4 regions of the Pseudomonas sp. NPDC090233 genome follow, and region 2 is predicted to be linked to each of the others. Evidence: predicted binding sites of a transcription regulator. Region 2 holds the regulator's gene; each other region holds the start of a gene.

Region 1 (3,713 bases), on a different contig from region 2:
AGGAAATCGCCCTGGAGCCGCGCCTGGCCATCGATGATTTCGTCGTGCGCAATGCGGCCGTAAAGGCAGGGCTGGGGTTTACGGCACTGCCGAGCATGTTCTGCGAGGAAGAGTTGGAACGGGGCGAACTGGTACGGCTACTGCCGGACTGGTCGCTGCCAGGCGGCTACCTGCAGGCGGTTTACCCTCATCGACGGGGATTGTTGCCGGCCGTGCGGGTGTGGATCGACCATCTGGCAGCGTCGTTCGAGGCGTGTGGAGAACGTTATGTCTAAGCAGAATATGACCGAGGAGCAGGTCGCGGCGTTCTGCCTGGGCCTGCCAGGGGCGCGGGAAGACTACAAATGGGGTGGCATCCGGGTGTTCTCGGTGGCCGGTAACAAGATGTTCGCGGTGCTCGACCTGGCCGGGGCGGGGTTGTCGTTCAAGGTGGCCGATGAGCTGTTTCTGGGCTACTGCGACCGCCCTGGCGTGCGCCCGGCGCCTTACCTGGCGCGAGCGCGGTGGATCAGCATGGAGCCCCCCTACCCTATGGCTCGGGAAGAGCTGTGCGATCTACTGCAGCGCTCGCACCAACTGGTGGTGCGGCGCCTGGCGAAGCGATTGCAGGTGGGGTTGCTGATTTGAGCCGTCAGCTCAGCGGCAGAAAGCGCCCGCCCAACATCAGCTGATCCACCCAAAACATTTGGTGCAACAGCACGATGACCCAGAACACCAGCTGATAGGAGACCTTGCGGGTCTTGTGCCGAAACAGCTGCTGGGCCAACAGTGCGCCAGGCCAGCCACCGAGCAGCTCAGCGGCATGCAACACCTTCTCGGGTGTGCGCCAGGCGCCACTGCGGGCCTGGTGCTTGTCTTGCCAGTACAGCAACAGGGTGATCAGGCTCATCGCCGGATAGGCACCCAGAGGCAGCCAGGATTGCCCGCTCCAGGCCATTTGCGCGGCACCTGACAGCGGCAACAGGCACAGCACCCCCAGCGCCAGCAGCTTCAGGCGCACATTGCGTACGCCCTCTTCCCTTGCCGTTTGCACCCGGGCCATATCAGCCGTGCGCCGTCGACCAGTCGACCCAGCCGAACTGCCAGGTCGCCAGGATCAGCAGGCCAAAGACGATGCGGTACCAGGCGAATGCGGCGTAGCTGTGGTTGGCGATGAACTTGAGCAGCGCGCGCACTGCGATCATGGCGAAGATGAATGACGTCACGAAGCCGATGGCGAACACCGGCAAGTCGCTCGGTTCGAACAGGTGGCGGTACTTGTAGCCCGAGTACACTGCCGCGCCGACCATGGTCGGCATCGCCAGGAAGAACGAGAACTCAGTGGCCGCCTTGCGCGACAGGCCGAACAGCAGTCCGCCGATGATGGTCGAACCGGAGCGCGAGGTGCCCGGAATCATTGCCAGGCACTGAATGAAGCCGATCTTCAGGGCATGCGACCAGCGCATGTCGTCGACGTGGTCGACATCCACACGGTGCGTGCGACGTTCGGCCCACAGCATGATCACACCACCGACTACCAAAGCCGCCGCCACCGTGATCGGGTTGAACAGGTATTCATGGATCAGGTCGGCGAACAGCACGCCCAGCACCACCGCAGGCATGAACGCCAGCAGCAGGTTGCCGGTGAAACGCCGCGCCGTTGGCTGGCTGCGCAGGCCGAACACCACGTCGAGGATCTTGCGTCGGAATTCCCACACCACCGCGAGAATCGCGGCCAGCTGGATAATGATGTTGAAGGCTATTGCCCGTTCACCACCAAAGCCGATCAGGTCAGCCACGATGATCTGGTGGCCAGTACTGGAGATTGGCAAGAACTCTGTCAGTCCCTCGACCACGCCTAAGATGATTGCCTGGAAGGCAGTCCAAAAATCCATCATTCCCCCGGATGGAGCCCTGCTGCTTGCAGGCCCCTTGTTCTTGATTTGCTTGTGATTGCCGCACGCGGCGCGGCATTTTTACAGCGACTGGTGGGACCAATGCCAGTACAAAAGTTCCCCTGGCCTAAAGGTTTCATCTTGCGCGGCCGAAATCCTAACAGAGCGGCTGTGCGATGGCTTGCACGGCATGGTGCAGACCCGGCAATAACTGGCACTTAGCTATTAGTCGGGTTGGGCCCAGTATCAAAGCATGCTTCGATGCACCTTAATAAAAAGAACAAAGCGGAGTAGCGTTCATGAAGACCTTGAGGTCGATGTCGATCAGCCGCCGTTTGTGGCTGATTTTGCTAGTGGCCGTAGCGATGCTGGTGATTCTGGGCCTGCTGATGCTGCGCCAGATCCATGGCGACCTGTACCAGGCCAAGGCGGAGAAAACCCGTCATGTGGTGCAGACCGCTGCCGGAGTGCTGGCCTATTACCAAGGCCTGGAAGCCGCTGGCTCGCTCAGCCGCGAGGCCGCCCAGCAACAGGCTCTGCAAGTGGTGCGGGCACTGCGTTACGACCAGAACGACTACTTCTGGATCAACGACCTCGGGCCGAAGATGATCATGCACCCGGCCAACCCCAAGCTCGACGGCCAGGACCTCTCGGCCATTCGCGACCCCGACGGTTTTGCCGTGTTCAACGAAATGGCCGCCCTCGCCCGCAGCCAGGGCGCCGGGCCGGTCAACTATCGCTGGCCCAAGCCCGGCGCCAACGACCCGGTGGCCAAGACTTCTTACATTCAATTGTTCAAACCCTGGGGCTGGATCATCGGCTCTGGTGTGTACATCGATGACGTTCAGGCCGAGTTCGCCCGGCAGTTGCGCGATGCCTCGCTGGTCGGCCTGGGGATCGCCCTGCTGATGGCCCTGGTGGTCATGCTCATCGCCCGCAGTATCGCCCAGCCATTGCAGGAGGCGGTGCAGGCCATGGGTAACATCGCCAGCGGCGAAAGCGACCTGACCCGGCGCCTGGATACCCATGGCCGCGACGAAATCACCTACCTGGGCGAGCACTTCAACCGCTTCAACGGCAAATTGCAGAATGTGGTCGGCCAACTGCAAGGCGCGGCGCATTCGTTGGCACAGTCCGCTGGCCGGGTCGGTGACAACGCAGGTGCCGCGCAACAGCACAGCGCCCAGCAGTCGATGCAGATGGACCAGGTGGCGACGGCAGTCAATGAAGTGACCTATGCGGTGCAGGACGTGGCCAAGACGGCTGAACAGGCCGCTGGCGAGATGCGTGCGGCGCAGCAGCAGGTAGAACATGGCCAGCAGGCCATTCATGGCAGCCTGCAACAGATCGACCGGCTTTCAGCGACCATCGACCAAGCCGTCCAGGTGATTCGCGACCTGGCCGGGCACAGTACGAAGATCGGCGGGGTGTTGGACGTCATCCGCTCCATCGCCGAGCAGACCAACCTGCTCGCGCTCAACGCCGCCATCGAAGCCGCCCGCGCGGGCGAACAGGGTCGCGGCTTCGCGGTGGTGGCCGACGAAGTACGCCTGCTGGCCCAGCGCAGTGCGCAGTCCACCGCCGAGATCCACACCATGATCGAGCACCTGCAGGGGCAGTCGGATGCGGCGGTAAAAGCCATCGACACCAGCAGTGAAGCCTCGCGCCAGACCGTGCAACAGGCCCGCGAGGCTGGCTCCAGCCTCGACGCCATCAGCCAGGCGCTGCACAACCTCACCGCACTCAATGCCACCATTGCCAGCGCCACCCTGCAGCAGTCGCACGTGGTCGAGGAGATCAACCGCAGTGTGCTGGATACTGCCGGGTTGTCGCAGCAGA
Region 2 (3,713 bases):
GGCCGTGGCATCGCCTCGAAGAACTACCTGGTGCTGGCCACTACTAGCCAGAAGCAGGTGCTGACCGCCGCCTACCACAGCTACAAGCGCTGCGGCCTGGCCGGTTGCATCCTGACCAAACTCGATGAAACGGCGAGCCTCGGCGATGTGCTGAGCCTGGCCATCAGTCATGAACTGCCCGTGGCCTACCTCACCGATGGCCCGCGCATTCCTGACGACCTGCACTTGCCACGGGCGCACCAGCTGGTGACCCGCGCAGTGAATGTGCAGTTGCAGGACGAGCCCAGCGAAGAGGCCATGGCCGACATGTTCGCTGATCTCTATCACAATCCACGGCGAGCGGGTTGATGAAGCGTGTCCAAAATACCTACACCAAGGGGGCTGCCGCATCGCCCCTCGTGTGGCTTGGGTCCAAGCGAGACAAGGTAAACAACGAACATGGGTAGCATGCATCCCGTACAGGTGATCGCCGTAACCGGTGGCAAAGGTGGCGTCGGCAAGACTAACGTTTCAGTGAACCTGTCCCTGGCGCTGGCCGAGCTCGGCCGCCGGGTCATGCTGCTGGACGCCGACCTGGGCCTGGCCAATGTCGACGTGTTGCTGGGCCTGACCCCCAAACGCACCCTGGCTGATGTCATCGAAGGGCGCTGCGAGCTGCGCGACGTGCTGTTGCAGGGGCCAGGCGGTGTACGCATCGTGCCGGCAGCCTCCGGCACCCAGAGCATGGTGCACCTGGCGCCGGCCCAGCATGCCGGGCTGATCCAGGCCTTCAGCGAGATCGGCGACAACCTCGACGTGCTGGTGATCGACACCGCTGCGGGTATTGGTGACTCGGTAGTCAGCTTCGTCCGCGCGGCGCAGGAAGTGCTGCTGGTGGTGTGCGACGAACCCACCTCGATCACCGACGCCTACGCGCTGATCAAACTGCTCAATCGCGATTACGGGATGAACCGTTTCCGCGTGTTGGCCAACATGGCGCAGAGCCCGCAGGAAGGTCGCAACCTGTTCGCCAAGCTGACCAAGGTCACCGACCGCTTCCTCGATGTCGCCCTGCAATACGTCGGCGCCGTGCCGTACGACGAGTGTGTGCGCAAGGCGGTGCAAAAGCAGCGGGCGGTCTACGAGGCCTTCCCGCGCTCCAAATGCGCGCTGGCGTTCAAGGCCATTGCGCAGAAGGTCGACAGCTGGCCGTTGCCAGCCAACCCGCGCGGGCACCTGGAGTTCTTCGTCGAGCGCCTGGTTCAGCCCACCAGTGCAGGGCCAGTGCTATGAGTGCGAGCGGCTTCAAGATGTACAGCAAGGCGTCCAAGGACGCCCAGTACGAACTGATCGAACGCTACGCCCCGCTGGTCAAGCGTATTGCCTACCACCTGCTGGCGCGCCTGCCGGCCAACGTGCAGGTCGAGGACTTGATCCAGGCCGGCATGATCGGCCTGCTGGAAGTCGCCAACAAGTACGACGCCAGCAAGGGTGCGAGCTTTGAAACCTACGCCGGCATCCGCATCCGCGGCGCCATGCTCGATGAGGTGCGCAAGGGTGACTGGGCGCCGCGTTCGGTGCACCGCAACACCCGCATGGTCAGCGACGCGATGCGCGCCGTTGAAGCCAGAACCGGCCGCGACGCTAAAGATCATGAAGTTGCTGCCGAACTTCAATTGAGTCTCGATGATTACTACGGGATTTTGAACGATACCCTGGGCAGCCGCCTGTTCAGTTTCGACGACCTGTTGCAGGACGGCGAACACGAAGGGCTGCACGAGGATGGCGCCAGTGGCCAGGTCGAGCCGTCGCGCGACCTGGAAGACGAGCGCTTCCAGGTCGCCCTGACCGATGCCATCGCCAACCTGCCGGAGCGTGAGCGGCTGGTCCTGGCGCTGTACTACGACGAAGAACTGAACCTCAAGGAAATCGGTGAGGTGCTGGGGGTCAGCGAATCGCGTGTCAGCCAGCTGCATAGCCAGTGTGCCGCGCGCCTGCGCAGCCGTCTGGGGGAGTGGCGGGCGCGCTGAGCCGGGGGTCGTTGCAGTCGTTTTCACGTTGTACCGAATTGATTGAGTGCGCGCTCGGGGCCGAGCGCGTTAGAGACTGCTTGGAGGTCTAATTGAACAAAGACATGAAAATCCTCATCGTTGACGACTTCTCGACGATGCGGCGGATCATCAAGAACCTGCTGCGTGATCTGGGCTTCACCAACACCGACGAAGCCGACGACGGCACCACGGCGCTGCCGATGCTCGAAAGCGGCCATTACGACTTCCTGGTGACCGACTGGAACATGCCGGGCATGTCCGGTATCGACCTGCTGCGCAAGGTGCGCGCGCACGAGCGCCTGAAGGGCATGCCGGTGCTGATGGTGACCGCCGAAGCCAAGCGCGACCAGATCATCGAAGCGGCCCAGGCCGGGGTCAATGGCTACGTGGTCAAGCCGTTCACCGCGCAGGTGCTCAAAGAAAAGATCGAGAAGATCTTCGAACGCGTCAACGGCTGAATCAGCTCAGGGGGCGCCATGGAATCATCACAAACGTCTTTGGGGGAGTTCGAATCGACCCTGAAGAAGCATGCCCAGGAGTTGGTCGAAAGCCTGGAGAAGGGGCAGTTCGGCGAGGCGGTGCAGCTGATTCATCAGCTCAACCAGACCCGCGACCGTGGCCTGTACCAGGAAGTCGGCAAGCTGACCCGCGAGCTGCACAGCGCGATCGTCAGCTTTCAGATCGACCCGCGCATGCCGCAGGCCGAGGAAGTCTCGCAGATCACCGACGCCACTGAGCGTTTGTCCTACGTGGTCAAGCTCACCGAAGGCGCCGCCAACCGCACCATGGACCTGGTCGAGGAAAGCACCCCGGTGCTTAACGACCTGGCGACCGAAGCGCAGAACCTGAGTGTCGACTGGCAGCGCTTCATGCGCCGCGAAGTTGCTGCGCCGGAATTTCGTGACCTGGTCAAGCGCGTTGACAGTTTCCTGACGCACAGCGCCGAAGGTAACCGCAAGGTCTCTGGCCACCTCAATGACATTCTGCTGGCCCAGGACTATCAGGACCTGACCGGGCAGGTGATCAAGCGGGTGACCACGCTGGTGACCGAAGTCGAAAGCAATCTGCTCAAGCTCGTACTGATGGCCAGTCAGGTCGACCGTTTTGCCGGTATCGAACATGACCACCAGCAGCTACGTGCTGAAAAAGATGAAGAAAAATATCCGGCTCGGGGTGAAGGTCCGCAGATTCATGCCGATAAGCGTGAAGACGTCGTGTCCGGTCAGGACGATGTCGATGATCTGCTGTCCAGCCTGGGTTTTTGAGGAGCACGTTTAATGAGCTTCGGCGCCGATGAAGAAATCCTTCAGGATTTCCTGGTAGAAGCCGGCGAAATTCTTGAGCAACTGTCCGAGCAACTGGTCGAGCTGGAAAGCCGGCCCGACGATGCCGACCTGCTCAATGCGATCTTTCGCGGTTTCCACACTGTAAAAGGGGGCGCCGGCTTCCTCCAGCTCAACGAGCTGGTGGAGTGCTGCCATATCGCCGAGAACGTGTTCGACATTCTGCGCAAAGGTGAGCGTCGGGTCGACGCGGAACTGATGGACGTGGTGCTCGAAGCGCTCGACACGGTCAACAGCATGTTCGGCCAGGTGCGTGAACGCAGCGAAGTGACTCCGGCCACGCCCGAGCTGCTGGCGGCCTTGTCGCGCCTGGCCGAACCAGGCGCTGCGCCAGCCCCTG
Region 3 (3,713 bases), on a different contig from region 2:
AGGACTTGACCTGAAAATCAGGTAGGAAATTTCACCCTGATTTGTGGGATGTAGATTCCGTCAGAGTTTGAAACGCCCGACCAGGCCCTGCAGGTGCGTGCCCAGGCGCGCCAGCTCGACACTGGAACTGGCCGTTTCCTCGCTCGCGGCTGAAGTCTGGTCGGAGATGTCCCGTACATTCATCACGCTGCGGTTGATCTCTTCGGCCGTCGCGCTTTGTTGCTCGGCCGCCGTGGCGATCTGCTGGTTCATCGCCTGAATCGACGACACGGTGCGGGTGATGGTATCCAGTGAGCCACCGGCACGGCGGGTCAGCTCGACACTGCTGTCGGTGAGCTGGCGACTGGCGTCCATCACGCTGGCGACCCGCTGGGTGCCGCTTTGCAGGCCGGCGATCAGTTCTTCGATCTCTTCGGTGGATTGTTGGGTACGTTGGGCCAGGCTGCGCACTTCGTCGGCGACCACGGCAAAGCCACGGCCGGCTTCGCCGGCACGGGCCGCTTCGATGGCCGCGTTGAGCGCCAGCAGGTTGGTTTGCTGGGCCACCGACTTGATCACATCGAGCACGCTGCCGATCTTGTCGCTTTCGGCCTTGAGCTGGTTCATCGCTTCGCTGGAATTCACCACTTCGCGGGCCAGGCGCTCGATTTGCGCGACGGCCTCGCTGACCACCCGATCACCCTCGCGGGCCTGCTGGTCGGCCGCCAGTGCCGCTTCCGAGGCCTGTTCGGCATTGCGCGCCACTTCATGCACGGTGGCGGCCATTTCGTTCATGGCGGTCGCGACCTGGTCGGTTTCGACCTTTTGATTGTTGACCCCGGCGCTGGTCTGCTCGGTGACGGCCGACAGCTCCTCGGCGGCGCTGGCGATCTGGGTGACACCGTCGCCGATGCCGCCGATCAGTTCGCGCAGGCCCTGGGTCATGCGCTGCATGCTGGCCTGCAGCTGGCCGAGTTCGTCGCGTCGGTCGCTGTGCAGGTCGTGGCGCAGGTCGCCGCTGGCAACCCGTTCGGCGGCTGCCAGGGTCTGGCGCAGGGGGATGATGATCTGCCGGGTGATGGCCCAGGCGGCAAGCAGCCCCAGGATCATTGCCAAGGCAGTGGCCCCGGCCAGCATGGCTTTGGCCTGGCTGGCGCCGGCATCACGCACTTGGGTTTGCGAAGCGGTCATGGCCTGGCTGGTCTGGAGCAGCACGGTGCCTTGATCGGCCATGCGTTGCAGCGCTGGTTCGCCGGCACCTTGCTTGAGTTCCGCGAACGCCTGGCGGTACAGGCGGATCGCCTCCAGCTGTTGTTCCAGGCGCTGGTGATCGGCAGGCTGCTCGATCTGGCCGAGCATGAACTGCACCTGGCGCTCAAGGGTGCCCAGCGCCTGTTCCAGATCACTGATCGATGCCGGGTCCGGCTTGCGCTCGTAGTGCTGGCGGGCGATGCGCAGGTCCTGGGTGTACTGCTGGATGACCGAGATATTACCCAGCTTGTCACCGCGGTTGATGATGCTGTCCATGCCCAGCCACCCGGTGAGGGTGATGGCCAAGGTCATTAATAACACCAGGCCGAAGCCCAGCCCCAACTTGCGATTGACGCTTACATTCCCCAGCGATTGGGAAAACCATCGGTACATGTTCGACTCCCCGGCAACGTGGCAGCACGGCTTATTGTTGTGTTGCCATAGCCATCGGCCTGCGCCGGGGAAACTTGATGGTTGGAAGTTGACCCGCCTGTCAGAAAATTCTCGAGAGCAGGGCGGTTACGGCGGTTTCCACGCGCAGGATACGCTCGCCCAGCTGTACCGGCGCCAGGCCGGCTTTGTTCAGCAAGTCAACTTCGTAGGGGATCCAGCCACCTTCGGGGCCGATCGCCAGGGTCACGGGGCCTTCCACCGCGCGGGGGCAGGCGGGGTAGGGGCCGGGGTGGCCGACCAGGCCGAGGGTGCCCTCGGCGATGGCGGGCAGGCGGTCTTCGACGAAGGGCTTGAAGCGCTTCTCGATGATCACCTCGGGCAGCACCGTGTCGCGGGCCTGCTCCAGGCCCAGGATCAGGTTGTCGCGGATGCTTTCCGGGTTGAGAAACGGCGTCTGCCAGAAACTTTTCTCGACCTTGTAGCTGTTGACCAGGATCAACCGTTGTACCCCCAGGGTGGCCACGGTCTGGAACAGCCGGCGCAGCATCTTCGGCCGTGGCACGGCCAGCACCAGGGTCAGTGGCAGCTTGGCCGGCGGCGGTTGGTCGAAGCCGACCTGCAGTTCGGCTTCGTGCTGTTCAAGGCGCACCACCGTGGCGCTGCCCATCAGGCCATTGATGCGGCCCACGCGCAGGCTGTCGCCCACCGCCACGCGGTGGATGTCCTGCATGTGGGTGAAGCGCCGATCGGCAAGGACCACGCGGTCGGCCGAGACGAAGTCGGCCTCTTCAAGAAGCAACAGGTTCACGGTTGGGTCGCTGGCGGCTGGTCGTTGTGGTCGTTGGCCGCTTCATCGTCGCCGTGGCTGCGCTTGCGGATCAGGCTGCCACACAGCACGCCGATCTCGAACAACAGCCACATCGGCACGGCGAGCAGGGTCTGCGAGAAGATGTCCGGCGGGGTGAGGATCATGCCGACCACGAAGCAGCCGATGATCACATAGGGGCGGATCTTCTTCAGGTATTGCACATCGACCACGCCAATCCACACCAGCAGCACCACCGCCACCGGGATCTCGAAGGCCACGCCGAAGGCGAAGAACAGGGTCATGACGAAGTCGAGGTAGTTGGCGATGTCGGTCATCATCGCCACGCCATCCGGGGTGGCGGCGGCGAAGAACTTGAACATCAGCGGGAACACCAGGAAGTAGGCGAAAGCCATGCCGGCGTAGAACAGCAAGATGCTCGACACCAGCAGCGGGATGGCGATGCGTTTTTCGTGGCGGTACAGCCCCGGTGCGATGAAGCCCCAGATCTGCTGGAGGATAAACGGGATCGCCAGGAACAGCGAGACGATCATGGTCAGCTTGAACGGCGTCAGGAACGGCGAGGCCACATCGGTGGCGATCATCGTCGCGTTGGCCGGCAAGTGGTCGCGCAGCGGCGCCGAGACCAGGGTGTAGATCTGCTGGGCGAAGGAGAACAGCCCGGCGAAGATCAGGAAGATCGCGGCCACGCAGCGCAGCAGGCGGGTGCGCAGTTCGGTCAGGTGCGAGACCAGCGGCATCGGCTGGTCGTCTTGCGGTTTTTCGCTCATGGGGCTCGCGGCGGTTGAGGCGGGGCGGGCTGCTCAGGCGCAGGCGTAACGGCTGGCTGTTCGGTTGCCGCAGGGGCGGGCGGCTGGGCCGGCGGCGTCAGCGGGTTGAGGATGCGCTTGGCTTCCTGTTCCATCTGCAGGATGTGCTCGTTGTGCAACTGGCGGCGGATGTCGTCGGCGCCAATCTCGCGCTCGACCTCCATCTTGATCGCATTGAAGCTGCGCTTGAGCCGGCCAATCCACAGCCCCGCGGTACGCGCGGCGCCGGGCAGGCGCTCGGGGCCGAGCACCAGCAACGCGACCAGGCCGACGAGCAGCAACTCACTGAAGCTGATGCCGAACATGGCTCAGTCTTTCCGCTGCGGCTCTTGGACCGGCTGGGCCTGGCCCTCGATGGTATGCCCCTGCTGCGGCGCGGCGGGCTGCTGCTGGGTGGCCTGTACCGGCGGCACTGGCTGAGCGGGCGGCGCAGTTGGCTCGGCCGGCTTGGTTTC
Region 4 (3,713 bases), on a different contig from region 2:
GTGGTGGTCAGTTCTTCGCTGAGCAACGCCGAGTGCTGCGCCTGTTCGGCGGTTTCGTCGGCCAACGTGGCGATGGTGCTGATGTTGCGGCTGATCTCGTCGGCCACGGCGGTCTGCTCTTCGGTGGCTGCGGCGATCTGGGTCGCCATGTCGGTGATGTTGGCCACCGCCTCGCTGATCCCGACCAGCGCCTGATCCGCCTGCATCACCCGCTCGACGCCTTCCTGGGCCTGGCGATGGCCGGTTTCCATGGTCAGCACGGCGTTGTTGGCGGTTTGTTGCAGCTTGGCGATCAGGCCATGGATCTGCCCGGTGGACTCGGCGGTACGCTGGGCTAACTGGCGGACTTCATCGGCAACCACGGCAAAACCACGGCCCATCTCGCCCGCGCGGGCCGCTTCGATGGCGGCGTTCAGCGCCAGCAGGTTGGTCTGGTCGGCAATGCCTTTGATCACATCGACCACGCCACCGATCTCGTCGCTGTCCTTGGCCAGCTGCGTGACGGTCTCGCCGGTTTCGCCCACTGCAGTAGACAGGCGCTCGATGGCGTCGCGGGTTTCCCCGGCGATCTGCCGGCCTTGGCTGGTCAGGCGATTGGCCTCCTGAGTAGCGTCGGCGGTGCGCTGCACGTGGTTGGCCACTTCCTGGGTGGTGGCGGCCATCTGGTTGACGGCGGCGGCGACCTGTTCGGTCTCGACCCGCTGGCGCTCCAGGCCCGAAGAGCTCTTGTGGGCCAGTGCATCGGACTGACGCGCTTGCTCGCTGAGGTGCTCGGCGCTGTCCTGCAGGCGAGTCAGGCACGTCTTCATGCGTGCATCCTGGCTGAGCATGGCCATTTCCAGGCGCGCCTGCACGCCGCGACTGTCGGTGTACATCTGCGCGATCAGTGGGTCGGAGGTGGTCTGTTCGGCCAGGCGCAGCAGGCGCTTCAGGCCACGTTGCTGCCAGCCCAGGCCAAGCAGGCCGAGCGGCACCGACAGGCCGGCAGCCAGGGCGAAGCCCCAGGAATGGCCGAGCCAGTTACCGATCAGGAAACCGACCTGGCTGACCAGGATGAACGGCAGCCAGTCCTGCAGCACCGGCAGCCACTGATCACGGCGCGGGATGGCGGTCTTGCCCTGGTTGATGCGTTGGTACAGCGCTTCGGCGCGGCGAATCTGCTCGGCGGTAGGCTTGACCCGCACCGACTCGAAACCCGTGACCTGGTTGTTGTCGAAGATCGGCGTGACATAGGCGTTGACCCAGTAGTGGTCGCCCGACTTGCAACGATTCTTGACGATGCCCATCCACGGCTGGCCTTGCTTGAGGGTCTGCCACATATGGGCGAAGACCGCCGCTGGCACATCAGGGTGGCGCACCAGGTTGTGCGCCGCGCCAATCAGCTCCTCGCGCGCGAACCCGCTGATCTCCACGAATGCATCGTTGCAGTAGGTGATCACGCCTTTGGCATTGGTGGTCGAGATCAACCGTTGTTGGGCTGGGAAAGTCCGTTCCCGTTGAGTGATCGGCTGGTTGTTACGCATGGCTGAGTAATCCGCAAGGCTTTCGACCTTTATCGGCAAGTCAGCGTTTTTGTTGAATGAATATTTAAGTTAGTCGAGGGGCGCAGAGCACCCCTCGGTTACCTGAAGTCAGCTGGCAATCAACTGCCGCAGTACATAATGCAGAATCCCGCCTGCCTTGAAGTATTCCACTTCGTTGAGGGTATCGATTCGGCACAGCACTTCGATGTCCAACTGCTGCCCATCTGCTCGGGTGATGCGCAGGGGCAGGCTCATGCCTGGTTTCAGCTGTACGCCAGCCAGCCCCAGCACGTCGATCCGCTCGTTGCCGGTAAGCCCAAGCTGCTTGCGGTCTTGCCCCGCCTTGAACTGCAATGGCAATACACCCATTCCCACCAGGTTGGAACGGTGGATGCGCTCGAAACTCTCGGCTAGCACGGCCTTGACCCCCAGCAGGTTGGTGCCTTTGGCTGCCCAGTCGCGGCTGGAGCCGGTGCCATATTCCTGGCCGGCGATCACCACCAGCGGCGTACCATCGGCCTGGTAACGCATGGCCGCGTCGTAGATCGACAGCTTCTCGCCCGTTGGCGCGTACAGCGTGTTGCCGCCTTCTTCGCCGCCCAGCATCTCGTTGCGGATGCGGATATTGGCGAAGGTGCCGCGCATCATCACCTCGTGGTTGCCGCGCCGGGACCCATAGGAGTTGAAGTCTCGCGGCTCTACCCCCTTGTCGCGCAGGTAGCGGCCCGCAGGGCTGTCGGCCTTGATGTTGCCCGCCGGAGAAATGTGGTCGGTGGTCACTGAGTCGCCAAGCAGGGCCAGAATGCGCGCTCCCTGGATGTTTTCGATAACAGGCAGCGGCCCGCCGATGCCGTCGAAGAACGGTGGGTGCTGGATATAGGTGGAATCGTCCTGCCACACGTAGGTGGCCGCCTGCGGCACTTCGATTGCCTGCCACTGGGCGTCACCGGCGAACACTTCGGCATACTCCTTGTGGAACATAGCCGTGTCGACCTTGGCCACGGCATCGGCAATTTCCTGCTGGGTGGGCCAGATGTCACGCAGGTACACCGGTTGGCCGTCCTTGCCGGTGCCCAGTGAATCACGGGTCAGGTCCACGCGCACGCTGCCGGCAAGCGCGTAGGCCACCACCAGCGGTGGCGAGGCCAGCCAGTTGGTCTTGACCAATGGGTGCACGCGGCCTTCGAAGTTGCGGTTGCCGGACAGCACCGAGGCAACCGTCAGGTCGGCGCTGCCGATGGCTTTTTCGATGGCTTCGTCCAGCGGGCCGGAGTTGCCGATGCAGGTGGTGCAGCCATAGCCGACCAGGTCGAAGCCAAGCTGGTCGAGGTAGGGGGTGAGGCCTGCGGCGTTGTAATAGTCGGTGACCACCTTGGAGCCAGGCGCCAGCGAGCTCTTGACCCACGGCTTGCGCTGCAGCCCCTTTTCCAAGGCTTTTTTCGCCACCAACCCCGCCGCCATCATCACGCTGGGGTTGGAGGTGTTGGTGCAGGAGGTGATTGCGGCGATCACTACCGCGCCATGGCGTAGGGTGTGGGTCTGGCCCTCATGGCTGTAGTCGATTTCGCCGGCCTGGTCGGCATTACCCACCGCCACGCCACCGCCGCCTTCGCTTTCCAGGCGGCCAACTTCCTTGGCCAGTACCTTGGGCTGCTGTTCTATGAAGTGGTTGAAAGCCTGGTTGACCTGGCCCAACGCGACCCGGTCCTGGGGTCGCTTGGGTCCGGCGAGGCTGGCCTCGACGTCGCCCATGTCCAGGGCGAGGGCATCGCTGAACAGCGGTTCCTGCCCTGGCAGGCGCCACATGCCCTGGGCCTTGCAGTACTGTTCGACCAGCTCCACGGTTTGCGCCGGCCGGCCCGACAGGCGCAGGTAGTCGAGGGTGACTTCATCGACCGGGAAGAAGCCACAGGTGGCGCCATACTCCGGCGCCATGTTGGCGATGGTGGCGCGGTCGGCCAGGGGCAGGTCAGCCAGGCCATCGCCGTAGAATTCGACGAATTTGCCGACCACGCCTTTCTTGCGCAGCATTTGCGTGACGGTCAGCACCAGGTCGGTGGCGGTGATGCCTTCGCGCAATTTGCCGGTCAGCTTGAAGCCAATCACTTCCGGGATCAGCATCGACACCGGCTGGCCAAGCATGGCCGCCTCCGCCTCGATGCCGCCGACGCCCCAGCCAAGCACGCCCAG

What was found. Region 2 encodes FliA, which starts transcription of late flagellar genes. Its sites were predicted from a motif close to CTAAAGTTTNNNNNNNNNNNGCCGNTAA; they were not measured.
Region 1: a site for FliA is predicted at 2,003-2,030, ahead of ACIQUF_RS05165 (methyl-accepting chemotaxis protein). Genes of this name have one in related genera too.
Region 3: a site for FliA is predicted at 1,675-1,702, ahead of ACIQUF_RS18495 (methyl-accepting chemotaxis protein). Genes of this name have one in related genera too.
Region 4: a site for FliA is predicted at 1,553-1,580, ahead of ACIQUF_RS15385 (methyl-accepting chemotaxis protein). Genes of this name have one in related genera too.

Annotation. Positions count from the first base shown of each region.
Region 1 is NZ_JBIVYQ010000002.1:147,476-151,188, forward strand. Features, by position in the region: gene ACIQUF_RS05145 (LysR substrate-binding domain-containing protein) at 1-275, shown strand, start outside; gene ACIQUF_RS05150 (MmcQ/YjbR family DNA-binding protein) at 283-627, shown strand; gene ACIQUF_RS05155 (DUF1294 domain-containing protein) at 632-1,042, opposite strand; gene ACIQUF_RS05160 (undecaprenyl-diphosphate phosphatase) at 1,044-1,874, opposite strand; gene ACIQUF_RS05165 (methyl-accepting chemotaxis protein) at 2,174-3,713, shown strand, end outside.
Region 2 is NZ_JBIVYQ010000010.1:53,980-57,692, forward strand. Features, by position in the region: gene flhF (flagellar biosynthesis protein FlhF) at 1-348, shown strand, start outside; gene fleN (flagellar synthesis regulator FleN) at 439-1,272, shown strand; gene fliA (RNA polymerase sigma factor FliA) at 1,269-2,009, shown strand; gene ACIQUF_RS24200 (chemotaxis response regulator CheY) at 2,114-2,488, shown strand; gene ACIQUF_RS24205 (protein phosphatase CheZ) at 2,507-3,295, shown strand; gene ACIQUF_RS24210 (chemotaxis protein CheA) at 3,308-3,713, shown strand, end outside.
Region 3 is NZ_JBIVYQ010000006.1:273,816-277,528, forward strand. Features, by position in the region: gene ACIQUF_RS18495 (methyl-accepting chemotaxis protein) at 61-1,623, opposite strand; gene ACIQUF_RS18500 (16S rRNA (uracil(1498)-N(3))-methyltransferase) at 1,724-2,431, opposite strand; gene tatC (twin-arginine translocase subunit TatC) at 2,428-3,219, opposite strand; partial or broken gene tatB (Sec-independent protein translocase protein TatB) at 3,237-3,563, opposite strand; gene ACIQUF_RS18515 (twin-arginine translocase TatA/TatE family subunit) at 3,567-3,713, opposite strand, start outside.
Region 4 is NZ_JBIVYQ010000005.1:174,807-178,519, reverse strand. Features, by position in the region: gene ACIQUF_RS15385 (methyl-accepting chemotaxis protein) at 1-1,523, opposite strand, end outside; gene acnA (aconitate hydratase AcnA) at 1,632-3,713, opposite strand, start outside.